DNA from 4 places in the Pseudocitrobacter corydidari genome. Region 1 is predicted to be linked to each of the others. Evidence: predicted binding sites of a transcription regulator. Region 1 holds the regulator's gene; each other region holds the start of a gene.
What was found. Region 1 encodes PurR, which represses purine synthesis genes. Its sites were predicted from a motif close to CANGCAAACGTTTGCNTG; they were not measured.

Region 1 (7,908 bases):
TCCGGACGGTTATAAAATCGAACTGATTGAAGAAAAAGATGCCGGCAAAGGCCTCGGCAACTGATTCCCCACGGGCGCTACGGCGCCCGTTCTTTTATCCGCTTTTACTGCATCCCCTGGCAAAATTTGCCATAATGCGCGCTACTTTTTTCAGGTTAAGAGATTCTAATGTCCGACAATGCGCAACTGAATGGTCTGTGCGACCGTTTTCGTGGTTTTTATCCCGTGGTGATTGATGTGGAAACCGCCGGATTCAACGCCAAAACTGATGCTCTGCTCGAAATTGCAGCGATCACGTTGAAAATGGATGAAGATGGCTGGTTGATGCCGGACACCACTGCACATTTCCATGTTGAGCCGTTTGAGGGTGCGAATCTGCAACCGGAAGCGCTGGCGTTTAACGGGATTGACCCAACTGACCCTGAGCGTGGCGCCGTAAGCGAACATGACGCGCTGCATGCCATTTTCAAAATGGTGCGCAAAGGCCTGAAAGACGCGGGCTGCAACCGCGCCATTATGGTCGCGCATAACGCTACCTTCGATCACAGCTTTATGATGGCCGCCGCCGAGCGCGCGAATCTGAAACGCAATCCGTTCCACCCCTTCGTGACTTTCGATACCGCTGCGCTGAGTGGGCTGGCGCTGGGGCAAACCGTTCTGTCGAAAGCCTGTATTGCCGCAGGTATGGCCTTTGACGGCGAGCAGGCGCACTCCGCGCTGTACGATACGGAACAAACTGCGCAGCTCTTCTGCGAAATCGTCAACCGCTGGAAACGTCTGGGTGGCTGGCCGCTGCCAATGGCTGCTGAATAAATCACATAAAAAAAGCGACCGTTTCAGGTCGCTTTTTTTTGCCAGAAGGCGGCTAACGCTGTAACCGCCTGCGAATTACTCCGCTTTCGGCTCTTCTTCTTTATATTTTGCAGCAGTCTCTTTGATCAACTGCTGCAATTCGCCGCGCTGGTACATCTCGATGATGATGTCGCAGCCGCCAACCAGTTCGCCATCTACCCACAGCTGCGGGAAGGTCGGCCAGTTCGCGTATTTCGGCAGCTCAGCGCGGATTTCCGGGTTTTGCAGAATATCTACGTAAGCAAAACGTTCGCCACAGGCAGAGAGCGCCTGGACAGCTTGTGCGGAAAAACCGCAGCTTGGCAGTTTCGGGGAACCCTTCATGTACAGCAGGATGGGGTTCTCGGCGATCTGACGTTGGATTGTTTCAACAGTTGTGCTCATTGTCTTACTTCCTTAACTTCGAATACCACATGTAGTCTGACATTGTAGCGTTTCAGACCTCAGACGGAAAATAACATTTTATTCACTCTTTACTATTTTACCGTCTGAGCGCAGAAGATGCCTTCGAAATGTCACTTTAGCAGCCTGCCGATAAAAAAACTGTGCATTTTTTGGCTGATTGTATTTCGATTGCTGTTTTTTTTTGCACTTGCTAACGAAACACTATTTTAGATACAAAATCGCTATTAACTTTATTGGTTTATATGGATTAGAATTGATGAGTTTTGTAAATCATACCCAGGCATGAATTTTATGCCTCCATACTCAGAGGATTGCTCAGTGGCGCGAATAAAAAAAATGTCGATCACGCTCTGTGCTTTGCTGTTTTCATCATTAGCATTCTCGCCGCTCTCGCACGCTTCCGGTCACACGAAAGCCACGGCGGCGCAAAAATCGCTTTCCGCAAAAGGAAGCGAACGGAAGAAGAAAAATACCGTCAGCAAAAGCAGCAGCAAGAAGAAGTCCACCGCCTCAACCAATAAAAAAACCACCACGAAGGCGACGGCAAGTAAAAAAACCACCTCTACCGCCAGCAAATCATCCCGCATCGCGCGCACTGCCAGCACCACGAAGACGGCCACTACGCGCCGGGGCAAAAGCAGCACGATGAAAACCGCAGCGGCAAACGTCACCACCAAATGCGTGGTGCGGAAGGGCCATAAGAAATCCTGCACCACCAGCGCAGTGGAGAGCAAACCGTTAACCATCGCCGAAGCGCATAAAGCGCGCGTGCAGAAAGCGCAGAAAACCGCGATGAACAAATTGATGGACCAGATTGGCAAACCTTACCGTTGGGGCGGCACCTCGCCACGCACCGGTTTTGATTGCAGCGGCCTGGTGTATTACGCGTATAAAGATCTGGTGAAATTCCGTATCCCGCGTACCGCTAACGAAATGTACCACCTACGCGATGCCCGTGCGATTGACCGGGGTGAGCTGGAGAGCGGCGATTTAGTGTTCTTCCGCACACGTGGGCGCGGCACCGCCGATCACGTTGGCGTCTATATCGGCGGCGGGAAGTTTATTCAGTCTCCGCGAACCGGTCGCGATATTCAAATCACCTCCCTCAGTGAAGACTACTGGGATCGCCACTACGTCGGCGCGCGCCGCGTGATGACCCCGAAAACCATCCGCTAACCCCTGCCCTGCCACGCTGCTGGCAGGGTAACCTTCTCTTTTATCACACCTTTTAATTTGCTACTCTATCCACACTCAGTACAAGGTTACTGGGGATATTAACTATAAAAAGGAGAGTAGCAATGTCGTTCGAATTACCTGCATTACCGTATGCCAAAGACGCTCTGGCACCGCACATTTCTGCCGAGACGCTCGAATATCATTATGGGAAACACCACCAGACTTACGTCACCAACCTGAACAATATGGTGAAAGGGACGGCGTTTGAAGGCAAATCGCTGGAAGAGATCATTCGCACCTCTGAAGGCGGCGTGTTTAACAACGCAGCACAGGTCTGGAACCACACCTTCTACTGGCACTGCCTGGCACCGAACGCCGGTGGCGAACCGACCGGTGAAGTGGCAGAAGCCATCAACCGTGCTTTCGGTAGCTTTGCTGAGTTTAAAGCGCAGTTCAGCGATGCCGCCGCGAAAAACTTCGGTTCTGGCTGGACCTGGCTTGTGAAAAAAGCCGACGGCAGCCTGGCGATTGTCTCTACCTCTAACGCGGGTACGCCGTTGACGACGGATGCCAAACCGCTGCTGACGGTAGATGTGTGGGAGCACGCTTACTATATTGATTACCGCAATGCGCGCGTGAGCTATCTGGAGCACTTCTGGGCGCTGGTAAACTGGAAGTTTGTTGCTGAGAATCTGGCGGCATAAAGAAATGACGCAGAAGGGTTTCCCCTTCTGCGTTTTTGTTACTGGCTAACCACGGCCTCTTCACCCTGTGAACGGCTGCTGAAGAAGACCAGCAGCAGTGCAACCCCTGCTACAATCGCCCCCATCACTGGCACAAAGCTGTAACCCAGGCCGCCGGAAATCACCGCCCCACCGGCTACGGCCCCCAGCGCATTGCCAAGATTAAACGCACCAATGTTGACCGAAGATGAAAGCCCCGGCGCTTCATGCGCAACACGCATTACGCGCATCTGCAATGGTGGCACCACGGCAAAGGTCGCCGCGCCCCACACCACCATACTGAATGCCGCGCCGATTTCCGTACGCGCCAGGAACGGGATCGCCAGCATAATCAACATCAACAGCAGCAGAAAACCTTTCAGGGTGCCGCTGACCGAACGGTCAGCAAATTTACCGCCAAGATAGTTACCGATTGAGAAGCCCACGCCAATCAGTACCAGCATTAAGGTGATAAAGGCAGGCGTCGCATGCGTGATAGTGTGCAGCACCGGTGAAATGTAGGTATAGAGCGTGAACATCGCCCCGGCACCCAGCACGGTCGTGAGCAACGCAGACAATACCTGCGGGCGTACCAGCACCGACAGTTCACGTTTCACGTCCGGTTTCTCGCCCGCCCCGCCTTTCGGCAGGGATAACCACAGGCCGATAATGGCAATCACGCCAAGCCCAGCCGTCGCCAGGAACGACATGCGCCAGCCGATGGTCTCTCCAAGCCACGTGGCCGCCGGAACGCCGCCGATATTGGCGATGGTTAACCCCATAAACATGGTTGCTACCGCGCTGGCTTGTTTATGTTTTGGCACCACGCTTGCGGCAACCACCGACCCCAGGCCAAAGAACGCGCCGTGGTTGAGGCTGGTTATAATGCGCGACAGCATCAGCGTGGTGTAATCCGGGGCGATAGCAGAAAGGACGTTACCCAGGGTAAAAATCGCCATCAGGAAAATTAAGGCATTGCGGCGTGCGCGGTGTGAGAGCAGCAGCGTCATCAGCGGCGCGCCAACCATGACACCTACAGCGTAGGCGCTGATCAACATACCTGCGGCAGGAATCGAGACATCAACCCCTTTGGCAATAACGGGTAATAGCCCCATCGGCGAAAATTCGGTGGTACCGATCCCGAATGCGCCTACGGCTAACGCCAGTAAGGGATAATTCACTTTCATGCTTTGACTCCGGTTTGCCGCAAACGCAGAGCGGCGTGACAACAGATTGCAAAAGCATGACATCAATCACAAAAAAACAGAAGTGAACAAATTAGCAAAATATTTTTGCTGAATTGATAACAATCGAAGAGAGGGAGAGCCGTCTCTCCCTTTAGGATGGGTTAATGCAGGACGGCGGTCAGCGCGGCCGCGACGATCAGCGCCAGCGTAATAACCGTTGTGGTAATTGACATCTTCAGTTCGGTACTCATCAATTTTTCTCCTTATTATCCCCACACCAAAAGTGAGCTATGTCATTTTTGCACACTTATTCGCAAAAATCTTCCCGGATTTCACGCAATAACCGATTTTGCGCTTCCACTTTTGGCAAAGATAAGACAAAATTCGACGCTTATTAAAAAGTGTATCGGCCATTGACCCCCTCCTGTCGTCCTGTGTCGTTTTCCCGGCGAACCGCAATTCATAACATTGCGCCAGGGTGAGTGAAGGCAAACGTTTTCGTATTGAATCGATCAGGGGCAGGCCCGGGTCTGGAGTGAGATGGAATGGCAACTATTAAAGATGTAGCGAAGCGCGCAAACGTTTCCACTACAACTGTATCACATGTGATTAACAAGACGCGTTTTGTCGCCGAAGAGACGCGTGAAGCGGTATGGGCGGCAATCAAAGAATTGCACTACTCTCCCAGCGCCGTGGCCCGTAGCCTGAAGGTCAATCACACCAAGTCCATTGGTTTGTTGGCGACCAGCAGTGAAGCTGCCTACTTTGCAGAAATTATTGAAGCCGTTGAGAAGAACTGCTTCCAGAAAGGCTATACCCTGATCCTCGGTAATGCGTGGAACAACCTTGAAAAACAGCGCGCGTATCTCTCCATGATGGCGCAGAAACGCGTGGACGGCCTGCTGGTGATGTGTTCCGAATACCCGGAACCGCTGCTGCAAATGCTGGAAGAGTACCGCCATATTCCGATGGTGGTTATGGACTGGGGCGAAGCGAAAGCTGACTTTACCGACTCGGTTATCGATAACGCCTTCGAAGGCGGCTACATGGCTGGTCGCTATCTGGTAGAACGTGGGCATCGCGAAATTGGCGTGATCCCAGGTCCGCTGGAGCGCAACACCGGTGCAGGTCGTCTGGCTGGCTTTATGAAAGCCATGGACGAGATGATGATCAAGGTGCCGGAAAACTGGATCGTGCAGGGCGATTTCGAACCGGAATCCGGCTATCGTGCGATGCAGCAAATTCTGTCCCAGAATCCGCGCCCTACCGCTATCTTCTGCGGTGGCGATATCATGGCGATGGGTGCGTTGTGCGCCGCAGACGAAATGGGACTGCGCGTGCCGCAGGATATCTCCCTGATTGGTTATGACAACGTGCGCAACTCACGTTTCTTCACCCCGGCGCTGACCACTATCCACCAGCCGAAGGATTCCCTCGGAGAAACCGCCTTCAATATGCTGATGGACCGAATTGTCAGCAAACGCGAAGAGTCGCAGTCCATCGAGGTGCACCCGCGCCTGATTGAACGCCGCTCCGTGGCCGACGGCCCGTTCCGCGACTATCGCCGTTAATCGCCACAGCGAACGCTCAATTCGGGCGTTCGCAGCCATTCGCTGTTCAGCGTTTCACTGTCTCCCAGATACTCTAATAACCAGCTTAGCGCCGGTGAACTGTCGTTTTGCTGCCAGGTCAGGCAACAGGCCGCATCGGGAAACGGGTTTTCCAGCTCCAGGGCAACCCATTCGCCTTTATCTATCTTCGGTCGCGCAAAATGCTCTGGCACCATGCCAACGCATAATCCTGCGGATAAGCAGGTTTCTGACGATTCCCAGTCGGGCACCACGACCCTTTTCTGATTATCCAGCAACCAGGTGGTACGTTTCGGTAACGACCGTGACGTATCTTCGCGCACCAGCGACGGCCAGTTGCGCAACACGTCATCACTCAGCGGCCCTGTCATCTGTGCTAGCGGATGCGTGCTGGCCACCACGCACTGCCAGCTCAGCATACCCATGTCGCGGAACGCATATCGCCCCCCAACAGGGATGGCGCGCGTCGCGCCAATCGCTAACTCCACTCGCCCATCGGCCAGGGCATCCCACACGCCGTTAAATACCTCCTGATACGCCAGCAGCTCTACGTCACTGAAGTGGCGATAAAAATCGACAATCATTTGTCGGGTGCGCTCTGGTTTTACAATATTGTCCACCGCGATAGCCAACTGCCCTCTCCAGCCATTGGCAATTTGCTGACACTGCTGACGGGTGATCTGCATTTTTTTGATAACAGACCGCCCCTCCTTTAAAAACCACGCCCCGGCAGGGGTTAATTCCACATCCCGGTGGCGCCGTTCGAACAGCGGAACCGCCAGCCACTCTTCCAGTTGTCGCACCGTATAGCTGATTGCAGAAGGCACCCGGTGCAGCTCATTTGCCGCGCCGCTAAAGCTTCCGTTACGCGCGACGGCATCCACAACTTCCAGTGAATATTCAGACCACATTTTCTGCTCACAAAATTTTTGAAACCAATACGCAAATATTAGCGTTTCACAAGCCAGATTTCACTCTCTACACTCTCAGCCTCCTCCAAAACAAGAAAAGGCGTTTTTATGCAACCTGGGAAAGGATTTTTAGTCTGGCTGGCGGGCCTGAGTGTGTTAGGTTTTCTCGCCACCGATATGTATCTTCCGGCCTTCGCCGCGATTCAAAGCGATCTGCAAACGCCAGCGGCTGCCGTAAGCGCAAGCCTGAGTTTGTTTCTCGCCGGGTTTGCCGTGGCGCAGCTGCTGTGGGGACCTCTCTCAGACCGCTATGGCCGCAAGCCTGTTTTGCTGATTGGCCTGACGATTTTTGCCCTTGGTTGTCTGGGAATGCTGTGGGTTCGCGATGCCACCACCCTGCTGATCCTGCGCTTTGTGCAGGCGGTCGGCGTCTGTGCAGCCGCGGTAACCTGGCAGGCGATGGTGACCGATTACTACCCGGCCCAGCGCACTAACCGTATTTTTGCGACGATTATGCCGCTTGTCGGGCTTTCTCCGGCGCTGGCCCCGCTGCTGGGAAGCTGGATCCTGCATCATTTTGAATGGCAGGCCATCTTTGCCACCCTCTTTGCCATCACGCTGATTTTGATGATCCCGGCGCTGCGCCTGAAACCCGCGCACAAAAAGGTTGCCGTCACTGGCGATAAACTGACCTTTATGAAGCTGTTACGCAGCCAGGACTATCGCGGCAACGTACTCATCTACGCCGCCTGCTCCGCCAGCTTCTTCGCCTGGCTGACCGGCTCGCCGTTTATTCTTAATGCGATGGGCTACAGCCCAACTGTGATTGGTCTGAGCTATGTGCCACAAACCATTGCCTTCCTCGTGGGTGGTTACGGCTGCCGCGCGGCGCTGCAAAAATGGGATGGTGCAAAACTGCTGCCATGGCTGCTGTTGATTTACGCCGTCAGCGTCCTGGCCACCTGGGGCGTCGGCCTCACCGCACATGTGTCGCTCACCGCGCTGCTGATTCCATTCTGCGTGATGGCAATGGCTAACGGCGCGATTTACCCGATCGTCGTGGCGC
Region 2 (7,908 bases), 2.2 Mb from region 1:
GGAATTCCTGACCAATACGCGGGTCCAGAATCTTAACGTCGATTTTTTTCATCATAACGGGTAACGATCTCGTTCAGTAAAAGTTGGCCCAGCAGCGCTTTGCTGCTTAACGGTAAGCGTTTATCGCCGTCCTGCCAGAAAAGGTGTAATGCGTTGTTATCGCTATTAAAGCCTTGATTTGTCTGTGATACATCGTTAGCGCAGATCAGATCGAGGTTTTTGCGGGCGCGTTTTTGCCGCGCATATTCTTCCACATTATTCGTTTCGGCGGCAAATCCGACGACGTAAGGGCGGTTCGTTTTTAGCGCTGCAACGCCTGCTACGATGTCCGGGTTTTTCACCATTTTGATAATAAATTCATCGCCCTGCGTGTCCTGCTTTTTAATTTTTTCATCGGCAATGACGGCGGCACGATAATCCGCCACGGCGGCACAGCCAATGAAAATATGCTGTTTTTGTGCGCCGGCCTGAACGGCTGCATCCATCTCCTGCGCGGTCGTCACGTCAATGCGCTGCACAAAAGCGGGCGTCGCGAGCGACACCGGGCCGCTTACCAGGGTGACATTTGCGCCGCGCTGAGCGGCTGCCTCGGCAATAGCAAAGCCCATCTTACCGGAGCTGTGATTGCTGATATAGCGAACGGGATCTAACGGCTCGCGGGTGGGGCCCGCGGTAATCATGATGTTCAGATGTTGCAGATCTTTGACAGGTGAAAAATGCGCCGCAGCCATATCAACGATGGTTAACGGGTCGAGCATGCGGCCCGGCCCGATATCGCCACAGGCCTGGCTGCCGCTGTCCGGGCCCCAGATAAGCAGGTCACGAGATGCCAGAACTGACAGATTATGCTGCGTGGCCGCCGCACGATACATCTGTTGATTCATCGCGGGCACTACGGCAACCGGCGATGGCGTCGCCAGGCAAATGGTGGAAACCAGGTCGTTAGCCATACCGGCCGCTACGCGAGCGATGAGGTCCGCCGTGGCGGGGGCGAGAATCACGAGATCCGCCCATTTTCCCAACTCGATGTGGCCCATTGCCGCTTCTGCCGCCGGGTCGAGCAGGCTGTCGGACACCGGATAACCGGAGACGGCTTGCAGGCTTAGCGGGGTGATGAAAGCTTTCGCCGCCTCGGTCATGGCAACGCGCACTTCGGCGCCACGGTCACGCAAACGGCGCACCAGTTCGGGGGCTTTATAGGCCGCGATACCGCCGCTCACGCCGAGAACAATTTTTTTTCCGGCCAGGCTCATCATGATTCTTTCCTGTCGAGTTCATCTGAAAGTGGGATTTTATCACAATATTTTCGGGGTCGTGCGGTTAGGGAGTATCCACTTTGCGAGGGGCTACGCAAGAGTAAAAAGTGACCCGCGCAGGTTGTTCATTGCTGTGGCAGGATGGCGAATATTGTCAGGGAGGAGCCGTTATGGATAGCTCAGGTGCGCTGATGCCGCGCGAAAAAATGCAGAAAATGGGCATCGAATCACTGTCCGATGTGGAGTTGCTGGCGCTGTTTTTGCGCACCGGCACGCGGGACAAAGACGTCATGACCTGGTCGCGCGATCTACTGCATCACTTTGGCTCGCTGTATGAGCTGCTTTCGGCTTCGGAGCAGGACATCACCGAACAATACGGCATGGGGCTGGCGAAGTGCGCGCAGTTAAAAGGCATTGCTGAGCTGGCGCGGCGCTATTTTAGCCTGCGGGTGCTGGCGAAGAATGCGTTACTCAGCCCGGAGATGACCCGTGAATTTTTGCAAAGTCAACTCAGTGACGAAATGCGCGAGATCTTTATCGTGATCTTTCTCGACAACCAGAATCGGGTGCTGAAACACAGCCGACTTTTTGCCGGCACACTGAGCCATGTGGAAGTGCATCCGCGCGAAATTGTACGAGAAGCCATCAAAGTGAACGCTGCGGCGGTGATCCTGGCGCATAATCATCCTTCAGGAAGTGCTGAACCCAGTAAATCAGACAGACTTATCACCGAAAGGGTGGTAAAATCATGCCAATTCATGGATATACGCGTCCTTGACCACCTCGTTATTGGGCGTGGTGAGTATGTCTCTTTTGCCGAACGCGGTTGGATTTAGCCGATTATTACGCGATCCACCGGGATCTTTGTCTGTTCGGGACTTGAGCATAACGCCGGGTCAGCGTATACTACGCCACCTTTGAGAATCTCGGGTTTGGCATTTGGGCCTGGCAATCGAGAGTTCACTTAGAACTATGCGATGACCGGGCTGTAAAGCCTGACGAGGCGCCGATACCCCATACGAAGCTCGAGCTAATTTGATTTTTGGAGAATAGACATGTCCCGAGTCTGCCAAGTTACTGGCAAGCGTCCGGTGACCGGTAACAACCGTTCCCACGCACTGAACGCGACTAAACGCCGTTTCCTGCCGAACCTGCACTCTCACCGTTTCTGGGTTGAGAGCGAGAAGCGTTTTGTCACCCTGCGCGTATCTGCTAAAGGTATGCGTGTAATCGATAAAAAAGGCATCGATACAGTTCTTTCTGAACTGCGTGCCCGTGGCGAAAAGTACTAAGTACTTAGAGGAAATAAATCATGGCTAAAGGTATTCGTGAGAAAATCAAGCTGGTTTCTTCTGCTGGTACTGGTCACTTCTATACCACCACGAAGAACAAACGTACTAAACCGGAAAAACTGGAACTGAAAAAATTCGATCCAGTTGTCCGTCAGCACGTTCTGTACAAAGAAGCTAAAATCAAATAATTTTAGATTCGATGTCACGAAAAACCTCGCCTCGGCGGGGTTTTTTGTTTTCTGGCCGTCCCCATATTGAAGACATCAGTTAAACAGTCGGAGACGCTATGCCTGAATTACCCGAAGTTGAAACCAGCCGCCGCGGCATTGAACCGCATCTGGTTGGCGCAACCATCCAGTATGCGATTATCCGCAACGGACGCCTGCGCTGGCCCGTCTCCGATGAAATTCACCGCCTGAGCGACAAACCCGTTCTCAGCGTTCAACGTCGCGCCAAATATCTGCTGCTGGAGCTGCCGGATGGCTGGATTATCATCCACCTCGGTATGTCGGGTAGCCTGCGCATATTGACGGAAGAACTCCCGGCAGAAAAACACGACCACGTTGACCTGGTGATGAGCAACGGCAAAGTGCTGCGATATACGGACCCACGCCGCTTTGGTGCCTGGCTGTGGACAAAAGAGCTGGAAGGGCACAACGTACTGGCACATCTCGGTCCTGAGCCGCTGAGCGACGAATTCAACGCAGAGTACCTGCAACAGAAGTGTGCGAAGAAGAAAACGGCGATTAAGCCCTGGCTAATGGATAACAAGCTGGTGGTCGGGGTAGGGAATATCTATGCCAGTGAATCGCTGTTTGCGGCGGGGATTCATCCTGACCGACTCGCGTCGTCGCTGTCGCCGCAGGAGTGCGCGCTGCTGGTCAGCACCATCAAGGCGGTCTTGTTGCGTTCGATTGAACAGGGCGGAACCACCCTGAAAGATTTCCTGCAAAGCGACGGTAAGCCGGGCTACTTTGCCCAGGAGCTACAGGTGTACGGTCGCAAGGGCGAGCCGTGTCGGGTATGCGGAACGCCGATTATCGCCACCAAACACGCACAGCGCGCGACGTTTTACTGTCGTCAGTGTCAGAAATGAGTGGGTTGCGAGCCGGATGACATCATCCGGCAAACGGCTATTTGAGCTTTTCCATCAACGCCTGATGGACGTTAGGCGGCAGAAAGTCGGTGACATCACCCTGATGACGCGCCACCTCTTTGACTAAAGAAGAGGAGATAAACGACCACTCTTTTGACGGCATCAAAAACACGCTTTCCAGCTCTGGCATCAGATGGCGGTTCATGTGCGCCAGCTGCATTTCATATTCAAAATCCGCCACCGCGCGCAGGCCGCGAATCAAAATAGTGGCCTGCCGATCGCGAGCAAAGTTGGCCATCAAATCGCTGAAACCGACAACTTCTACGTTATCCAGATGCGCAATCGCCTGCTGTGCCAGCGCGACGCGTTCATTGAGATCAAACATCGGTTTCTTGCTGGGGCTGGCGGCAATGGCCAGAATCACCCGATCGAACATTTTGCTCGCGCGGGTAATGATATCGATATGACCGTTAGTGATGGGATCGAACGTGCCTGGATAAATCGCCCGTTTTTGCATGACAGCCTCAGTGCGCTCTGGGTGGCAGATAAGGTTCCAGCAGTTGCAGCATGCGCTGTAACGCGCCCTGGTTTTGGTAGAGCACTTCAACTGCGTGACGACCGTAGAAGTTACGATAATCTTCGTCAGTCAGTAAAGAGGAAATCTCTTTCGCCAGCGACGCGGCGTCGGTCACCGTGATCAGGCCGCTGGCCTGATCGAGACGCGCGCAGATGTCTTTAAAGTTGAAAGTATGTGGCCCCATGAGCACCGGAATGGCGTGCGCCGCCGCTTCCAGCGGGTTATGACCACCACGCTCAACCAGAGAACCGCCCACAAAAGCGAGGTCTGCAATGCCGTAAAGCAGCATCAGTTCGCCCATCGTGTCGCCCACCACAACCTGGGTGCCCGCCGAAGGAACTTCGCCAGAGGAGCGAGTGATAAAGCTTAAACCTGCCTGGCGCACCAGATTGATGGTGTCCGGGAAACGTTCCGGATGGCGCGGGACCAGAATCAACAGCAGGTCGGGGAAGGTTTTCAGCAGTTGCTGATGCGCTTCCAGCATGATGCTCTCTTCGCCTTCGTGCGTACTGGTGGCAATCCATACCGGACGATGCGGCGCCCACTGGCGGCGCAGGGTAATGGCTTTCGTCGCCAGCTGTGGCGTCACGGAGATATCAAACTTCAGGCTACCGGTAACCGAGAGCTGATTGCGTTTCGCACCCAGCGCGATAAACCGTTCGCCGTCTTCTTCGTTTTGCGCGGCAATGAGCGTTATACGGCGCAGCAGCGTCTGCACAAACTTGCCGAGTTTGGCATAACCCGCCGCAGAGCGCGCAGACAGGCGTGCGTTGGCAATCACCAGCGGGATTTTACGTTTATGTAGCGCGGCAATCAGGTTCGGCCACAGCTCGGTCTCCATAATCAGCACCAGCTTGGGGTCGACTTTATCGAGAAAACGGCTGATGGCATCCGGGAGATCGTAAGGAAGATAAACGTGCTGTACGTCGCTGCCGAAGGCGGAAAGGACGCGCTCAGAGCCGGTTGGCGTCATGGTGGTCACGGTAATCGGCAGGTCGGGATAGCGATGGCGCAGTGCGCGCACCAGCGGAATGGCGGCCAGCGTTTCGCCGACGGAAACCGAGTGCAGCATAATGCCGCCCGGCGTCAGCGGCTTACGATAAAAACCGTAGCGCTCGCCCCAACGTTTGCGGTATGCCGGCGCTTTACGTCCACGCACCCAAAGCCGTATCCAGATCAAAGGCTGAATAAGGTAGAGGAGTGATGTGTAGAGCAATTGAAGCATAATACGCAGCTGGCTTAGGAATGTGCTGAGGATTCTAAGTATTTAGCCCAACCTTTACCATCATTTTTGCCGATTTGAGCTGATTTAGCGGGAAAAATGGCTTTGCGCCATTAAACGTTAAACTATATTTGCTTTTTTATATGATTAATTGATGTTGTCTAAGCGTGCGCCTAAGGCCTTACGCCTAAACACAATGCCTTACGTAATTCTATTACTCATTGTTTTAACAGAGAATAAACTTAATTGAGGTTAAAAAATATTCAATTCGGTTTGCTTAGGAATAAGTGATACACTAAGCCGCAATTAGAGCACGACGTCAGTATTCAGGTAACTGTGAGCCTGGGGCGGTAGCGTGCCTTTTTTTCAATTCCGACTGGTTATTATACGCAAAATCATTCAAGTTGCATCAAGGCGGCAAAGGAGTGACAAATTCGTCAGGAACGAATTTGACCAGCCAAAGGCTGGCCTTTGGTGAGAGACAGGGATGTCTCTCATTAATCCCAGGAGCGTACATAAGTACGTGACTGGGGTGAACGAGTGCAGCCAACGCAGAGGCAGCTTGAAGGATGACGTGTATATCATCATAAAGAGCCGCTTGTGGAAAAAAAGTTCACCCGAATTCTGGTTATTAAAATGCGTTTCCATGGGGATATGTTGCTGACTACGCCAGTTATCAGCACGCTGAAACGTAATTACCCTGATGCGAAAATCGATATGCTGCTGTATCAGGATACGATCCCCATTATTTCGGAAAATCCGGAAATCAATGCGTTATATGGCATCAGCAATAAAGGCACAGCGGCAACCGCGAAAATAGCGAATTTTTACGGATTGGTGAAAACCCTGCGGGCGAATCAGTATGACCTGATTGTCAATCTGACCGATCAATGGATGATTGCGGTGCTGGTGCGTTTGCTGAATGCTAAAGTCAAAATCTCCCAGGATTTCGCCCATCGCCAGTCGGCATTCTGGAAAAAAAGCTTTACCCATCTAGCGCCGTTTCAGGGCGAACACTGCGTGCTGCGCAACCTTTCTGCGCTGGCGCCGCTGGGGTTAACCCAAACCTGTCTGGAAACATCCATGCCCTACGCGCCGGAACATTGGGAGCGTATGCGACAACAGCTGGATGCTTTCGGAGTGGGTGACAACTACGTTGTGATTCAGCCGACCGCGCGCCAGCCGTTCAAATGCTGGGATAACGACAAATTCGCACAGGTCATCGATTCGCTCCAGCAGCGTGGTTATCAGGTTGTGCTGACCTCCGGGCCCGGCGTGGAAGACCTCGCCTGTGTCGAAGATATCGCTATGCAGTGTAAATCTCGCCCGGTGACGGGCCTTGCGGGTAAAACGCGCTTTCCCGAACTGGGCGCGTTAATCGACCATGCCGTACTGTTTATTGGCGTCGATTCGGCACCCGGTCACATTGCAGCCGCGGTAAAAACGCCGGTGATTTGTCTGTTTGGCGCGACCGACCATGTTTTCTGGCGTCCGTGGACCGAAGACATTATTCAGTTCTGGGCTGGGAATTATCAGGCGATGCCACCGCGCTCGCAGCTCGATCGCAATAAAAAGTATATGTCCGTTATACCTGCCGCTGATGTGATTGCGGCAACGGAGAAAATGTTGCCGTCGGGAGAGGCGCTATGATTGTCGCCTTCTGTCTCTATAAATATTTTCCGTTCGGTGGCCTGCAGCGCGATTTTTTACGCATTGCCCAAACCGTGGCGGCGCGCGGTCATCACGTGCGCGTTTATACGCAATCCTGGCAGGGCGACTGTCCGGCTGAGTTTGAACTGATCACCGTGCCGGTGAAATCGCGGACCAACCACGGGCGCAACGCTGAGTATTACGCGTGGGTGCAGGCGCATCTGAAAGCGCATCCGGCGGAGCGTATCATCGGTTTCAATAAAATGCCGGGTCTGGATGTGTATTACGCCGCCGACGTTTGTTATGCCGAGAAAGTGGCGCAGGAGAAAGGCTTTTTCTATCGCCTGACCGCCCGCTATCGTCACTATGCGGCGTTCGAACGCGCCACGTTTGAGAAAGGCAAAGCAACGCAATTATTGATGCTGACGAATAAGCAAATCGCCGATTTCCAGAAGCATTATCAAACCGAACCTGAGCGCTTCCATATTCTGCCGCCGGGGATTTATCCGGATCGTAAATATAGTCAACAAATTCCCGACGCCCGCGCGGTTTATCGCGCGAAAAACGGTATTGGTGAACACGAGTTCCTGTTGCTTCAGGTCGGTTCCGATTTCAGCCGAAAAGGTGTAGATCGCTCGATTGAAGCGCTGGCGGCGTTACCGGACGCCCTTCGCTGCAAAACCACGCTGTATGTTGTGGGTCAGGATAAGCCGGGGCGATTTGAAGCGCTGGCCACGAAGCGCGGCGTACGTGAGAACGTCCACTTTTTCTCGGGGCGTAACGACGTCTCTGAACTGATGGCCGCCGCCGATGTT
Region 3 (7,908 bases), 2.4 Mb from region 1:
CACTTTAAATGGCGAACAGCCATACCCTTGGGACCTACTTCAGCCCCAGGATGTGATGAGCCGACATCGAGGTGCCAAACACCGCCGTCGATATGAACTCTTGGGCGGTATCAGCCTGTTATCCCCGGAGTACCTTTTATCCGTTGAGCGATGGCCCTTCCATTCAGAACCACCGGATCACTATGACCTGCTTTCGCACCTGCTCGCGCCGTCACGCTCGCAGTCAAGCTAGCTTATGCCATTGCACTAACCTCCTGATGTCCGACCAGGATTAGCTAACCTTCGTGCTCCTCCGTTACTCTTTGGGAGGAGACCGCCCCAGTCAAACTACCCACCAGACACTGTCCGCAACCCGGATCACGGGTCTACGTTAGAACATCAAACATTAAAGGGTGGTATTTCAAGGTTGGCTCCATGCAGACTGGCGTCCACACTTCAAAGCCTCCCACCTATCCTACACATCAAGGCTCAATGTTCAGTGTCAAGCTATAGTAAAGGTTCACGGGGTCTTTCCGTCTTGCCGCGGGTACACTGCATCTTCACAGCGAGTTCAATTTCACTGAGTCTCGGGTGGAGACAGCCTGGCCATCATTACGCCATTCGTGCAGGTCGGAACTTACCCGACAAGGAATTTCGCTACCTTAGGACCGTTATAGTTACGGCCGCCGTTTACCGGGGCTTCGATCAAGAGCTTCGCGTTGCCGCTAACCCCATCAATTAACCTTCCGGCACCGGGCAGGCGTCACACCGTATACGTCCACTTTCGTGTTTGCACAGTGCTGTGTTTTTAATAAACAGTTGCAGCCAGCTGGTATCTTCGACTGATTTCAGCTCCATGAGTAAATCACTTCACCTACATATCAGCGTGCCTTCTCCCGAAGTTACGGCACCATTTTGCCTAGTTCCTTCACCCGAGTTCTCTCAAGCGCCTTGGTATTCTCTACCTGACCACCTGTGTCGGTTTGGGGTACGATTCAATGTTACCTATAGCTTAGAGGCTTTTCCTGGAAGCAGGGCATTTGTTACTTCAGCACCGTAGTGCCTCGTCATCACGTCTCAGTGTTAACAGAAGTCCGGATTTACCTAAACTTCCCACCTACACGCTTAAACCGGGACAACCGTCGCCCGGCCAACATAGCCTTCTCCGTCCCCCCTTCGCAGTAACACCAAGTACAGGAATATTAACCTGTTTCCCATCGACTACGCCTTTCGGCCTCGCCTTAGGGGTCGACTCACCCTGCCCCGATTAACGTTGGACAGGAACCCTTGGTCTTCCGGCGAGCGGGCTTTTCACCCGCTTTATCGTTACTTATGTCAGCATTCGCACTTCTGATACCTCCAGCATGCCTCACGACACACCTTCAACGGCTTACAGAACGCTCCCCTACCCAACAACACATAGTGTCGCTGCCGCAGCTTCGGTGCACAGTTTAGCCCCGTTACATCTTCCGCGCAGGCCGACTCGACCAGTGAGCTATTACGCTTTCTTTAAATGATGGCTGCTTCTAAGCCAACATCCTGGCTGTCTGAGCCTTCCCACATCGTTTCCCACTTAACTGTGACTTTGGGACCTTAGCTGGCGGTCTGGGTTGTTTCCCTCTTCACGACGGACGTTAGCACCCGCCGTGTGTCTCCCGTGATAACATTCTTCGGTATTCGTAGTTTGCATCGGGTTGGTAAGTCGGGATGACCCCCTAGCCGAAACAGTGCTCTACCCCCGAAGATGAATTCACGAGGCGCTACCTAAATAGCTTTCGGGGAGAACCAGCTATCTCCCGGTTTGATTGGCCTTTCACCCCCAGCCACAAGTCATCCGCTAATTTTTCAACATTAGTCGGTTCGGTCCTCCAGTTAGTGTTACCCAACCTTCAACCTGCCCATGGCTAGATCACCGGGTTTCGGGTCTATACCCTGCAACTTAACGCCCAGTTAAGACTCGGTTTCCCTTCGGCTCCCCTATTCGGTTAACCTTGCTACAGAATATAAGTCGCTGACCCATTATACAAAAGGTACGCAGTCACCTAACAAGTAGGCTCCCACTGCTTGTACGTACACGGTTTCAGGTTCTTTTTCACTCCCCTCGCCGGGGTTCTTTTCGCCTTTCCCTCACGGTACTGGTTCACTATCGGTCAGTCAGGAGTATTTAGCCTTGGAGGATGGTCCCCCCATATTCAGACAGGATACCACGTGTCCCGCCCTACTCTTCGAGTTCACAACATGTGCATTTTGGTGTACGGGACTTTCACCCTGTATCGTGCGACTTTCCAGACGCTTCCACTAACACACATGCTGATTCAGACTCTGGGCTGCTCCCCGTTCGCTCGCCGCTACTGGGGGAATCTCGGTTGATTTCTTTTCCTCGGGGTACTTAGATGTTTCAGTTCCCCCGGTTCGCTTCATTACGCTATGTATTCACGTAATGATAGTGTGACGAATCACACTGGGTTTCCCCATTCGGAAATCGCCGGTTATAACGGTTCATATCACCTTACCGACGCTTATCGCAGATTAGCACGTCCTTCATCGCCTCTGACTGCCAGGGCATCCACCGTGTACGCTTAGTCGCTTAACCTCACAACCCGAAGATGTTTCGTAAAACACCATCGTGTTGCGAAAATTTGAGAGACTCGAACACACTTAAATAGTGTGTCGTTTCAATTTTCAGCTTGATCCAGATTTTTAAAGAGCAAATATCTCAAACGTCACCCGAAGATGAGTTTTGAGATATGACGGTCGGCGACTTTCACTCACACATACCAGCAAGTGGCGTCCCCTAGGGGATTCGAACCCCTGTTACCGCCGTGAAAGGGCGGTGTCCTGGGCCTCTAGACGAAGGGGACACTGAAGTCTCAATCGCAAGACGCCTTGCTATTTACTTTTCATCAGACAATCTGTGTGGACACTTCAAGGAACGGTTCTTTAAGGTAAGGAGGTGATCCAACCGCAGGTTCCCCTACGGTTACCTTGTTACGACTTCACCCCAGTCATGAATCACAAAGTGGTAAGCGCCCTCCCGAAGGTTAAGCTACCTACTTCTTTTGCAACCCACTCCCATGGTGTGACGGGCGGTGTGTACAAGGCCCGGGAACGTATTCACCGTAGCATTCTGATCTACGATTACTAGCGATTCCGACTTCATGGAGTCGAGTTGCAGACTCCAATCCGGACTACGACATACTTTATGAGGTCCGCTTGCTCTCGCGAGGTCGCTTCTCTTTGTATATGCCATTGTAGCACGTGTGTAGCCCTACTCGTAAGGGCCATGATGACTTGACGTCATCCCCACCTTCCTCCAGTTTATCACTGGCAGTCTCCTTTGAGTTCCCGGCCTAACCGCTGGCAACAAAGGATAAGGGTTGCGCTCGTTGCGGGACTTAACCCAACATTTCACAACACGAGCTGACGACAGCCATGCAGCACCTGTCTCACGGTTCCCGAAGGCACCAAAGCATCTCTGCTAAGTTCCGTGGATGTCAAGAGTAGGTAAGGTTCTTCGCGTTGCATCGAATTAAACCACATGCTCCACCGCTTGTGCGGGCCCCCGTCAATTCATTTGAGTTTTAACCTTGCGGCCGTACTCCCCAGGCGGTCGACTTAACGCGTTAGCTCCGGAAGCCACGCCTCAAGGGCACAACCTCCAAGTCGACATCGTTTACAGCGTGGACTACCAGGGTATCTAATCCTGTTTGCTCCCCACGCTTTCGCACCTGAGCGTCAGTCTTCGTCCAGGGGGCCGCCTTCGCCACCGGTATTCCTCCAGATCTCTACGCATTTCACCGCTACACCTGGAATTCTACCCCCCTCTACGAGACTCAAGCTTGCCAGTTTCAAATGCAGTTCCCAGGTTGAGCCCGGGGATTTCACATCTGACTTAACAAACCGCCTGCGTGCGCTTTACGCCCAGTAATTCCGATTAACGCTTGCACCCTCCGTATTACCGCGGCTGCTGGCACGGAGTTAGCCGGTGCTTCTTCTGCGAGTAACGTCAATTGCTGTGGTTATTAACCACAACACCTTCCTCCTCGCTGAAAGTACTTTACAACCCGAAGGCCTTCTTCATACACGCGGCATGGCTGCATCAGGCTTGCGCCCATTGTGCAATATTCCCCACTGCTGCCTCCCGTAGGAGTCTGGACCGTGTCTCAGTTCCAGTGTGGCTGGTCATCCTCTCAGACCAGCTAGGGATCGTCGCCTAGGTGAGCCGTTACCCCACCTACTAGCTAATCCCATCTGGGCACATCCGATGGCAAGAGGCCCGAAGGTCCCCCTCTTTGGTCTTGCGACGTTATGCGGTATTAGCTACCGTTTCCAGTAGTTATCCCCCTCCATCAGGCAGTTTCCCAGACATTACTCACCCGTCCGCCACTCGTCAGCAAAGCAGCAAGCTGCTTCCTGTTACCGTTCGACTTGCATGTGTTAGGCCTGCCGCCAGCGTTCAATCTGAGCCATGATCAAACTCTTCAATTTAAGTTTGATGCTCGTGAATTAAACTTCGTAATGAATTACGTGTTCACTCAGAGACTTGGTATTCATTTATCGTCTTGCGACGTTAAGAATCCGTATCATTGAGTGCCCACACAGATTGTCTGATAAATTGTTAAAGAGCAGTTGCGACGCGCTTTAGCGAACTGTCGCGAGGTGGCGTATATTACGCTTTCCTCTTTCAGAGTCAACCCTGATTTTCAGGATTTTTCTCTTCAACCGAAGCGGCTGTTGCCGTGTCAGTGGGAGCGCATTATAGGGAGTTCTCGTGAGGCTGCAACCCTAAATATGCGGTAATTTTACCGACTGCTGAAATCCACAGCAAAACCCCATTTTATACCAACTTAACCACAGAGTTATCCACAACCTGGCAGATCTTTTCTCTCTATAAAGGGTATCGTGAGCGAATAATCCGGATAGCTCGAATGAAAAAGAAAAATTCGCGAGCGTTGCGCAAACGTTTTCGTTACAATGCCACCGCAAAACAAGGATGCCCCGTAAGGGGCGTTAGCTGAGTTTTTCGCGAAAAATTCAGCTAACGCTCTCTGTAATAGTCAAATCCAGGGGATTTACCATGCAACAACGTCGTCCAGTCCGCCGCGCTCTGCTCAGTGTTTCTGACAAAGCCGGTATCGTCGAATTCGCCCAGGCACTTTCCGCACGCGGTGTGGAGCTGCTGTCTACAGGGGGCACTGCCCGTCTGTTAGCAGAAAAAGGTCTGCCGGTAACCGAAGTTTCCGATTACACCGGTTTCCCGGAGATGATGGATGGACGCGTGAAGACCCTGCATCCGAAAGTACATGGTGGCATTCTGGGCCGTCGCGGCCAGGACGATGCCATTATGGAGCAGCACCACATCCAGCCTATCGATATGGTGGTTGTTAACCTGTATCCGTTCGCCCAGACCGTGGCCCGTGAAGGCTGCTCGCTGGAAGATGCGGTTGAAAACATCGATATCGGCGGCCCAACCATGGTGCGCTCCGCCGCCAAGAACCATAAAGATGTCGCAATCGTGGTGAAGAGCAGCGACTACGACGCCATTATTAAAGAGATGGATGCCAACGAAGGATCGCTGACGCTTGCAACCCGTTTCGACCTCGCCATCAAAGCCTTCGAACACACCGCCGCCTACGACAGCATGATTGCCAACTACTTCGGCACCATGGTTCCGGCTTACCACGGTGAAAGCAAAGAAGCCGCCGGTCGCTTCCCGCGTACGCTGAACCTGAACTTCATTAAGAAGCAGGATATGCGCTACGGCGAGAACAGCCACCAGCAGGCTGCCTTCTATATAGAAGAGAATGTGAAAGAAGCGTCCGTTGCCACCGCAACCCAGGTTCAGGGTAAGGCCCTCTCTTATAACAACATCGCCGATACCGATGCGGCGCTGGAGTGCGTGAAAGAGTTCGCCGAGCCGGCATGTGTGATTGTGAAGCACGCCAACCCTTGCGGCGTGGCTATCGGCAATTCCATTCTTGATGCTTACGATCGCGCGTACAAAACCGACCCAACCTCCGCATTCGGCGGCATTATTGCCTTTAACCGCGAGCTGGATGCGGAAACCGCGCAGGCCATCATTTCTCGTCAGTTTGTTGAAGTAATCATTGCGCCGTCCGCCAGCGAAGAAGCCCTGAAAATCACCGCCGCTAAGCAGAACGTTCGCGTTCTGACCTGCGGTCAGTGGGGCGAGCGCGTTCCGGGTCTTGATTTCAAACGCGTTAACGGCGGTCTGCTGGTTCAGGATCGCGATCTGGGGATGGTCGGTGCAGAAGAACTGCGCGTTGTCACCCAACGTCAGCCGAGCGAACAGGAACTGCGTGATGCGCTGTTCTGCTGGAAAGTGGCGAAGTTCGTGAAATCCAACGCTATCGTCTATGCCAAAAACAATATGACCATTGGGATTGGCGCGGGCCAGATGAGCCGCGTGTACTCCGCGAAAATCGCCGGTATTAAAGCCGCCGATGAAGGTCTGGAAGTGAAAGGTTCCTCGATGGCTTCTGACGCGTTCTTCCCGTTCCGCGACGGTATTGATGCCGCTGCCGCTGCGGGCGTGACCTGTGTAATCCAGCCTGGCGGTTCTATCCGTGATGACGAAGTGATTGCCGCTGCCGACGAGCACGGTATTGCGATGCTCTTCACCGACATGCGCCACTTCCGCCATTAATGGAGCGATAGATGAAAGTATTAGTGATTGGTAACGGCGGGCGCGAGCACGCGCTGGCCTGGAAAGCGGCCCAGTCGCCGCTGGTTGAGACTGTTTTTGTTGCTCCGGGTAATGCAGGCACTGCGCTGGAGCCTGCACTGCAAAACGTCGCTATCGGCGTGACCGATATCCCGGCGCTGTTGGATTTCGCACAAAACGAAAAGATTGATCTGACCATCGTCGGCCCGGAAGCGCCGCTGGTGAAAGGCGTGGTCGATACCTTCCGCGCCGCCGGGCTGAAAATCTTCGGCCCAACCGCAGGTGCGGCCCAACTGGAAGGCTCAAAAGCGTTTACCAAAGATTTCCTGGCCCGCCATAAGATCCCTACGGCGGAATACCAGAACTTCACCGAGGTAGAACCTGCGCTGGCGTATCTACGTGAGAAAGGCGCGCCAATCGTCATTAAAGCTGACGGTCTGGCAGCCGGGAAAGGCGTTATCGTGGCGATGACGCTGGAAGAAGCCGAAGCGGCTGTTCACGATATGCTGGCGGGCAACGCTTTCGGCGACGCGGGTCATCGCATCGTTATCGAAGAGTTCCTCGATGGCGAAGAAGCGAGCTTTATCGTGATGGTGGACGGCGAGCATGTGCTGCCGATGGCTACCAGCCAGGATCACAAACGCGTAGGCGATAAAGATACCGGACCAAACACCGGCGGGATGGGCGCTTACTCCCCCGCGCCGGTAGTAACCGATGAAGTTCATCAGCGCACCATGGAACGTATCATCTGGCCAACCGTGAAAGGCATGGCGGCGGAAGGCAACACCTACACCGGTTTTCTCTATGCGGGCCTGATGATCGACAAACAGGGCAATCCGAAGGTTATTGAATTTAACTGCCGCTTTGGCGATCCGGAAACCCAGCCAATCATGCTGCGTATGAAGTCCGATCTGGTTGAGCTCTGCCTGGCGGCCTGTGAAGGCAAACTGGACGAGAAAACGTCAGAGTGGGATGAACGCGCTTCTCTCGGCGTGGTGATGGCTGCGGGTGGATATCCGGGGGATTACCGCAAGGGTGATGTTATTCATGGCCTACCACTGGAAGAAGTCGAAGGCGGGAAAGTGTTCCAGGCGGGTACTACGCTTTCTGCGGATGAGCAGGTACTGACCAACGGCGGGCGCGTACTGTGCGTGACCGCATTGGGTCACACCGTGGCAGAAGCGCAGAAACGTGCCTACGCGCTGATGAGCGATATTCACTGGGATGGCAGTTTCAGCCGCTCG
Region 4 (7,908 bases), 1.4 Mb from region 1:
GAACGTCAATGATGGGGGTACCGGCGGTCAAAATGGCCCGGTAATCCGTCCCATTATTCATGGGCAAATCCTTCTGTAAAAATCGGGAGGGAAACTCGGACGGGATTCTACGCTTGTGACGGGAGCCGGGGAAGGGGAGGATCGTTCCCCGGCACGTTAGGCTTAAACCAGTTTTGACTGTGCCCAGCTAATTCCGCTGGCGTATTCTGGCGGCAGCAGCGGGGTAAGCGCTTCAAGCGTTGCGCTTAAACGCCCGGTATCGCTGTCGTTCAGGTTGAGGTGACCCACTTTACGGCCTGGGCGAACCTCTTTATCGTACCAGTGCAGATGCACCAGCGGCAGCTTCAGCCAGTCGTAATTCAGGTCGCTACCAATCAGGTTTACCATCACAGACGGGCTGTTAACCACCGGCGGTGGCAGCGGTAAATCGGTAATGGCACGCAGATGCAGCTCAAACTGGCTGATGGAGGCACCGTTTTGCGTCCAGTGCCCGCTGTTGTGTACGCGAGGAGCCAGCTCGTTAATCAGCAACCCGGCAGGAGTAACGAAGCACTCCATCGCCATCACGCCAACATAGTTCAGCTCGTGCATAATCGCTGACAGCATGCTTTCGGCCTGATCCTGCTGCTGTGCGTTCGCCTGCGGGAACGCCACGCTTATGCGCAGAATACCATCCTGATGCAGGTTGTGAGTCAGCGGATAGAACACGGTGCTGCCGTCGTGAGCTCGCGCGCCAACCAGTGAGACTTCACCGGAGAAATTAATACCCTGCTCCACAATACATTCGCCGTAACACTCTTGCGGCAATTGTGCGGTTTCATCTGCGCGCAAACGCCACTGCCCACGACCATCGTAACCGCCGGTGCGACGCTTCACGATCGCAAGCTCCCCCAGACGTTCAAACACGGCGGGCCACTGGTTTTGTTCGGCCAGTAGTTGCCATGGCGCGGTTGGCAGGCTGAGTTTGTCGAACAGCTGCTTTTGCGTCAGACGATCGGCAATAATCGGGAATACGTCGCGGTTAACGAATGCCGGATGCAGCGCCAGCTCGCGGGTTAGCGCGGTTTCTGGCCAGCGTTCGATTTCAGCGGTGATCACGCTTTGCTGGAACGGCACCGCTTCCGGCGAAGCTTCCAGGCCAACGGGCCACACGGCGATACCCAGCGGCTCGCCAGCCTGGCGCAGCATACGCCCCAGTTGACCGTTGCCTAATACGCAAACCTGCTTCATGCGTCACCCCGCGGATCCGGGTTTTCCAGCACTTCATCGGTTTGCGCACGACGCCATTCCGCCAGGCGTTGATGCAGTTCAGCATCGTGCTGAGCAAGAATTTGCGCAGCCAGCAGGGCGGCGTTAGCGGCACCGGCTTTACCAATCGCCAGCGTCCCGACCGGAATTCCGCGCGGCATTTGCACGATGGAATAGAGACTATCGACGCCGCTCAGGGCGGCGCTTTGTACTGGCACACCCAGCACCGGCACTAAGGTTTTCGCCGCAATCATGCCTGGCAGATGCGCCGCGCCGCCTGCGCCTGCAATGATCACCTGATAACCGTTCTCTTCCGCGGTTTCGGCGAAGCTGAACAGCTTATCGGGCGTGCGGTGGGCGGAAACCACTTCGACATGATGAGGAACATTGAGGATATCAAGAACTTCGGTAGCAAACTGCATGGTAGCCCAGTCGCTTTTGGACCCCATCACGATAGCGATACGTGCCGGATTATTGCGGGAAGACATACGTCTTAAAACTCCTGTGGGTGTGCTGCACACGACGTTGTAGGCCACAGAGAATAGCATGGAAAAGAGGGGAGGAAAACGATTGCGTTGCGTGGCTCAACACACACTCTCTAAGCCGGGCATAAGCTCAATACCCGGCTGGTTAGATGATTCAGCGTGTCATTGGGGTAAGGCCGTATAGCCATAACCCGCGAGTTTTACACCATTCTCGGTTTCTTCAAAAGTGAACTCTTCTTCTACTGAAGGATATCGACTAAATGAAGAACGATAATTTAGTCTGTTAAGTGATGGTATACTTGGTTTAGTCGAAAATAATACGCGTCTTTTATAAATTTTTGCGCTTTCGCTATTGTAACTACCTAAATCAGATTTGGATTTTTCTAGCACTTTCGTTAAATCCTCTTCTGATATCTTATCTTTAAATGTAGATGAAGTGGCAGTATATATTTCATGATACTGCGAAGCAGCTAATTGTGTTCTGAACTGTGCGATTACAATTTTTTCTTCTGCTAATTCCAATGGTTTGTCAGTTGATGCCTCATAGTGGTACCCTGCTAATGTTATACCATCATCTGTTTCTTCAAAACTGAATACTTCCTCTACTGACGCATATTTGGCAAATGAAGAATGGTAATACAGGCGAGTAATAGAAGGCCCATTCGTTTTTACAGTAGTACTTTTTTTATAAAATCCTGTGCTGTCGTCGTTATAACTGCCTAAGTGGGATTTAGCTTGTTCCAGGAATGTCGTTAAATCTTTTTCTGATGTTGCATCTTTAAAAGATGAAGAGGAGTTAATGTAAATATCATGGTATTGGGCGGCAGTCAGTTGTGTATGGAATTGTGTTATTGCTGCTTTTTCTTCAGATGATTCTGAAGGTTCGCATCCTGTAAGCGTGAAGAGTAGGCCGATAATGATTATCGATTGCCTAAGATATCTTTTATTCATGATGATCTCTTGTGGTAGTATTTTTTTCTATGAGTTAAATATAAAAACTAAATGGTACCACCATCCAATGATAAATCTATAGCATCGCTCTTTCCAATCGCACAAATGGTCCCGATATTATTCAGAATATATTTTCTTAATTAATGTTTGCGATATTATTAATGCGTGAGGCGAATGGTGATAATGAAATGTTGATGGGGATTTATTATTGCCAGCATCTGGCGCGATCTAACACAAGATAAACAAGCGGAATACTTTTACGCCGTTCAAAAAGGAAAACGCAGTAATTCAACATCCTCAGCTGTCACTTTCACCATTGACCCTTCCGTATGCCACGCACCCAGTACTACGCGATACGCGGGTTCGCCGTTAGCGGTCAATGTATGCACATCGGGGCGATGCGTGTGCCCGTGAATCAGCCACTGCACGTGGTACTTTTCCATCACATCCACAACGGCCTGCGGGTTCACATCCATAATCTCCATCGATTTATGACTGTTGGCGGCTTTGCTGTCGGCGCGCATGCGGGCGGCAATTTTCTGGCGGATAAACAGCGGCAGCGCCAGGAAGACTTTCTGGATCCACGGCGTATGTACTTTGGCGCGAAACGCCTGATAGCCTGCGTCATCAATGCAAAGCGTGTCGCCGTGCAGAATCAACAGCGGGCGACCGTACAGCTCAAGGCGTTGTTCCTCTGGCAGCAGCGTCATGCCGCTTTCCCGGGCAAAGCGTTTGCCGAGCAGGAAATCACGGTTACCGTGAATGAAATAGCAGGGAACGCCGGAATCGACCAGCGCTTTGATAGCGTGGGCAATTTGCTGGTGCAGAGGGTTCGGGTCGTCGTCGCCAATCCAGGCTTCGAAGAGATCGCCGAGAATATAGAGCGCATCGGCGCGACGCGCTTCACCGGCTAAAAAACGCAGAAAACCGGCGGTGATCGCCGGTTCTTCTGTTTGCAGGTGCAAATCTGCAATAAAGAGTGTCGCCACGATTACTCGCTGACGGTCACGCTTTCGATTACAACGTCTTCTTTCGGAACGTCCTGGTGCATACCGCTGCGGCCGGTGGCGACAGCTTTGATTTTATCAACCACGTCCATACCTTCGACGACTTCTGCGAATACGCAGTAGCCCCAACCCTGCAGGCTTTCGCCGGAGAAGTTCAGGAAGTCGTTGTCAGCCACGTTGATGAAGAACTGCGCGGTTGCGGAGTGCGGAGCCTGAGTACGCGCCATTGCCAGCGTGCCACGGGTGTTTTTCAGACCATTGTTGGCTTCGTTTTTGATAGCCTCTTTGGTCGCTTTCTGATTCATGCCCGGCTCGAAACCGCCGCCCTGAATCATAAAGCCGTTGATTACACGGTGGAAAATCGTGTTGTTGTAGAAACCTTCGCGGCAGTAGTCCAGGAAGTTTTTAACTGTTTCCGGCGCTTTGTCATCAAAAGTTTTGATTACGATATCGCCGTGATTAGTGTGGAAAGTAACCATTTCTGCATCCTGTTCCGTTATAGTGGTGCGTTAACTCGCGTGCGAGTCGTATATAGGCGCCTGTTATAGCATAACCGCGAGGTTCGATCACCTTGCAATGTGTGCTGCTTCAGAGTTGAATTAAAGGTAGAATACGCCGTTTCAGGCGCAAGCCCAGATCACACACGTCAACATGGAATTATCGATGCTAAAAATCTTCAATACAATGACCCGCCAAAAAGAGGAATTTAAGCCTATTCACGCCGGTGAAGTCGGCATGTACGTGTGTGGAATTACCGTTTACGATTTCTGTCATATCGGTCATGGACGTACCTTTGTTTCCTTTGATGTGGTAGCCCGTTACCTGCGTTTTCTTGGCTACAAGCTGAAATACGTCCGCAACATCACCGATATCGACGATAAAATCATCAAACGCGCCAATGAAAACGGCGAAAGTTTTGTGCAGTTAGTCGATCGCATGATTGTCGAAATGCATAAAGATTTCGATGCGCTGAACATTCTGCGCCCGGATGCCGAACCGCGCGCGACGCACCATATTCATGAAATCATCGAGATTACTGAACGTCTGATTGAACGCGGTCACGCATATGTCGCAGAAAGCGGCGACGTGATGTTCTCCGTGCCGACCGATCCGAACTACGGCAAACTGTCGCGTCAGGATCTGGAGCAGTTGCAGGCCGGCGCGCGCGTCGAAGTCGCGGAAGTGAAACGTAACCCGATGGACTTCGTGCTGTGGAAAATGTCGAAAGCGGGTGAACCGAGCTGGCCGTCGCCGTGGGGCGAAGGCCGTCCGGGCTGGCACATTGAATGTTCCGCGATGAACTGCAAACAGCTGGGGCATCATTTTGATATCCACGGCGGCGGTTCTGACCTGATGTTCCCGCACCATGAAAACGAAATCGCGCAGTCTACCTGTGCGCACGACGGCGAATACGTTAACTACTGGATGCACTCCGGGATGGTGATGGTTGACCGCGAGAAGATGTCAAAATCGCTCGGCAACTTCTTTACCGTGCGTGACGTGCTGAAGTATTACGACGCAGAAACCGTGCGTTACTTCTTAATGTCCGGCCACTATCGCAGCCAGCTGAACTACAGCGAAGACAACCTGAAACAGGCGCGTTCCGCGCTGGAGCGTCTCTATACGGCGCTGCGCGGCACCTCGGCAACGGATGTTGAATTCGTTCGCAGCGCGCAGTATGTCGACCGCTTTAAAGAAGCGATGGATGACGATTTCAACACCCCGGTGGCTTATGCCGTGCTGTTTGATTTGGCGAAAGAAGTGAACAACGCCAAACAGGCTGGCAACAGCGAAGAAGCGAATGCGGCGGCTACTTGTCTGCGTACGCTCGCGGCTGTTCTCGGCCTGCTGGAACAAGATCCAGAAGCGTTCCTGCAAAGTGGTGCGCAGGTTGACGACGGTGAAGTCGCGGAAATCGAAGCCCTGATTCAGCAGCGTCTCGATGCGCGTAAAGCGAAAGACTGGGCCGCGGCGGATGCGGCGCGTGACCGTCTGAATGAGATGGGGATCGTGCTGGAAGATGGTCCGCAAGGGACAACCTGGCGTCGTAAATAACTGTGGTTGTGCCGGATGGCGACGCTTTGCGTCTTATCCGGCCTTCAGACAGGGCGATACCGTAGGCCGGGTAAGGCGAAGCCGCCACCCGGCTTTTTTAGCGCCTTTGCCACCACAAGATTCCCATCAACACCACGCCCGGCAGCCACACCCACAACAACTCCGAAAAAATCACCTGATGCCCGTACGGCGTGGTGTAACTCGATAGCGCAAACGGCGCGACTTTTATTACCTGCCACGGCGCAAAGAAGCGTTCATCCAACCACGGCCACAGCCAGCCAACACCTTTACCGCCCGTTGTCACTGAATCCAGCAGAGTGTGTGATAACAACGATACGGTCAGAAAGAGCCAGCAGCGAACCAACCCGGCCCGGAACCACCGTCGGCCAATCAGCACGCATAATAGCGGAACCACGAACGCGAAAAGCAGAGAATGAGTAAACCCGCGATGACCAAAAGCATTGCCGTACGCCACGCCAAACTTAAATGCCAGCACGTCAGCGTCGGGGAGCATGGCGAGCACAACGCCAGTAAACAGCAAACGGGGCGGGATGACTCTGCTGCCAAGGCCTAAGCCCAGGCACAGCGGTACGGCGGCGTGTGTGATAACGGTTGGCATGGCGAAACATTCCCGGAGAAATCAGGAGAATATAACAGCAAACGGGCGCAGTAAGGCCCGCTCACAATTCTGAAATTATGCCGATTCGCGGGTAATTAATTGACCGGAAAGCGTAATCTTCTGCATTTGCAGTTCTGGTTCTTTGAGCTTACGCAGCATTAAGCCCGCCGCCTGCCGCCCGGTCTCTTCGCTTGACGACGAGACATAGGTAAAAGAGGGGGAGGTGAGATTCACATTGAGCATATCTTCAAAGCCAATCAGCGCGACCTGCTGAGTCAAAAATACATCTTTCCCAACCGTGCGCCCAATCTGGTGAATGCCGTTTATGCTGCCAATCATCGCAGCAGGCGAGTGGCACAGCAGGGCGGTGATGGTGTTGTTTTTCTCCAGCAACTGACGTGTGACGAGGCTGGCTGCGTGGGTATCTTCGCTACAGCATGGCGTCGCTTCTTCGCGATTCACCAGCCCATATTGCGTTAGCACGCTGCGAAAACCTGCCAGCCGCTGCTGGCGAATTAAATCGTCTTCGCGCCCGCCAATGTAGGCAATGCTGCGATGCCCACGCTCAATCAGATAACGTGCGGCAAAAACGGCGGCCTGACGGTTATCGCGCATCACCAGATTGCACTGCTCATCAAGCGGCGACTGGGAAACCACCACAAAGGGCAGCGGACAGTGGCGAATTTTATCCGGAATATGCGGGCTGAAGGCGTCAGATGCGAGGTAGATAACGCCCGCTACGCCCTGCTGTTTAAACGACAGCAGGCAGCGTTCTAAATGATCATGGCTGTTGAGCGGTTGGCCGAGAAAAACCATAAACCCCTGTTTTTCCAGCTCCTGCACGATACTTGCCATCACCTTAATGGAAAAACTGTCGCTAAAATCAGGCAGGATCAGGCCAATAAGGTTGGAGGTATTCGCGCGAAGGTTGGCGGCAGCGACGTTGTGAACGTAACCGAGCGCATCAATGGCGGCCTGGACTTTGCCGATCGTCGCGTCAGAAATTTTCCCTTTCTGACGCAACACCAGCGACACGGTTGACACCGATACGCCCGCCTGCTTTGCGACATCAATAATGCTGACTTTCTTCAATTCCGCTCCCTGAAAATGCTCAATTCATGCCACGACGCCCCCTCAAGCGTAACGGAGGCGTCGTCGATCGGCATAGTATTATTTGCCAATCATCGTGGACATGGTTTGAGCGATAAATTGTGCTCTGGCACCGAAAATAACCTGAATACCTTTATCCCCGACAAATACCACGCCGCGCGCCCCAACCCCGTTAAGGCCATCTTTATCGACTTTATCACCCTGCGACACTTCCAGGCGCAAGCGGGTAATGCAGGAACCGACCGAATCGATATTCTGCGCACCGCCCAGCAAGGCAATAATTTCTGTCGCCAGCTCGGTGTCGGTTTTATCTTTCGCATCCGCGACTACGTCTGCGCGGCCCGGCGTTTTGATATCAAAGCGGCGGATCACGAATCGGAAGGTGAAGTAATAGATAATCGCCATCGGAATACCGACGATTGCCGCACTGAGG

Region 2: the regulator PurR is predicted to act here: its motif matches at 5,771-5,788, upstream of rfaQ (lipopolysaccharide core heptosyltransferase RfaQ).
Region 3: the regulator PurR is predicted to act here: its motif matches at 4,933-4,950, upstream of purH (bifunctional phosphoribosylaminoimidazolecarboxamide formyltransferase/IMP cyclohydrolase).
Region 4: the regulator PurR is predicted to act here: its motif matches at 1,808-1,825, upstream of purE (5-(carboxyamino)imidazole ribonucleotide mutase).

What each region holds. Positions count from the first base shown of each region.
Region 1 covers NZ_CP087880.1:1,139,484-1,147,391, reverse strand. Annotated here, with positions in the region: gene gloA (lactoylglutathione lyase) at 1-64, shown strand, start outside; gene rnt (ribonuclease T) at 169-813, shown strand; gene G163CM_RS05325 (Grx4 family monothiol glutaredoxin) at 889-1,236, opposite strand; gene G163CM_RS05320 (C40 family peptidase) at 1,576-2,433, shown strand; gene sodB (superoxide dismutase [Fe]) at 2,556-3,137, shown strand; gene G163CM_RS05310 (MFS transporter) at 3,176-4,405, opposite strand; gene cydH (cytochrome bd-I oxidase subunit CydH) at 4,504-4,593, opposite strand; gene purR (HTH-type transcriptional repressor PurR) at 4,888-5,913, shown strand; gene punR (DNA-binding transcriptional activator PunR) at 5,910-6,842, opposite strand; gene punC (purine nucleoside transporter PunC) at 6,951-7,908, shown strand, end outside.
Region 2 covers NZ_CP087880.1:3,986,754-3,994,661, forward strand. Annotated here, with positions in the region: gene dut (dUTP diphosphatase) at 1-55, opposite strand, end outside; gene coaBC (bifunctional phosphopantothenoylcysteine decarboxylase/phosphopantothenate--cysteine ligase CoaBC) at 33-1,253, opposite strand; gene radC (RadC family protein) at 1,427-2,092, shown strand; gene rpmB (50S ribosomal protein L28) at 2,312-2,548, shown strand; gene rpmG (50S ribosomal protein L33) at 2,569-2,736, shown strand; gene mutM (bifunctional DNA-formamidopyrimidine glycosylase/DNA-(apurinic or apyrimidinic site) lyase) at 2,835-3,644, shown strand; gene coaD (pantetheine-phosphate adenylyltransferase) at 3,682-4,161, opposite strand; gene waaA (lipid IV(A) 3-deoxy-D-manno-octulosonic acid transferase) at 4,169-5,446, opposite strand; gene rfaQ (lipopolysaccharide core heptosyltransferase RfaQ) at 6,044-7,093, shown strand; gene G163CM_RS18525 (glycosyltransferase family 4 protein) at 7,090-7,908, shown strand, end outside.
Region 3 covers NZ_CP087880.1:3,564,640-3,572,547, forward strand. Annotated here, with positions in the region: rRNA gene G163CM_RS16570 (23S ribosomal RNA) at 1-2,572, opposite strand, end outside; tRNA gene G163CM_RS16575 (tRNA-Glu) at 2,765-2,840, opposite strand; rRNA gene G163CM_RS16580 (16S ribosomal RNA) at 2,926-4,467, opposite strand; gene purH (bifunctional phosphoribosylaminoimidazolecarboxamide formyltransferase/IMP cyclohydrolase) at 5,057-6,646, shown strand; gene purD (phosphoribosylamine--glycine ligase) at 6,658-7,908, shown strand, end outside.
Region 4 covers NZ_CP087880.1:2,495,762-2,503,669, reverse strand. Annotated here, with positions in the region: gene mnmH (tRNA 2-selenouridine(34) synthase MnmH) at 1-61, opposite strand, end outside; gene purK (5-(carboxyamino)imidazole ribonucleotide synthase) at 163-1,230, opposite strand; gene purE (5-(carboxyamino)imidazole ribonucleotide mutase) at 1,227-1,736, opposite strand; gene G163CM_RS11620 (DUF4019 domain-containing protein) at 1,896-2,684, opposite strand; gene lpxH (UDP-2,3-diacylglucosamine diphosphatase) at 2,951-3,673, opposite strand; gene ppiB (peptidylprolyl isomerase B) at 3,676-4,170, opposite strand; gene cysS (cysteine--tRNA ligase) at 4,355-5,746, shown strand; gene G163CM_RS11600 (metal-dependent hydrolase) at 5,844-6,365, opposite strand; gene G163CM_RS11595 (substrate-binding domain-containing protein) at 6,441-7,457, opposite strand; gene G163CM_RS11590 (PTS transporter subunit EIIC) at 7,536-7,908, opposite strand, start outside.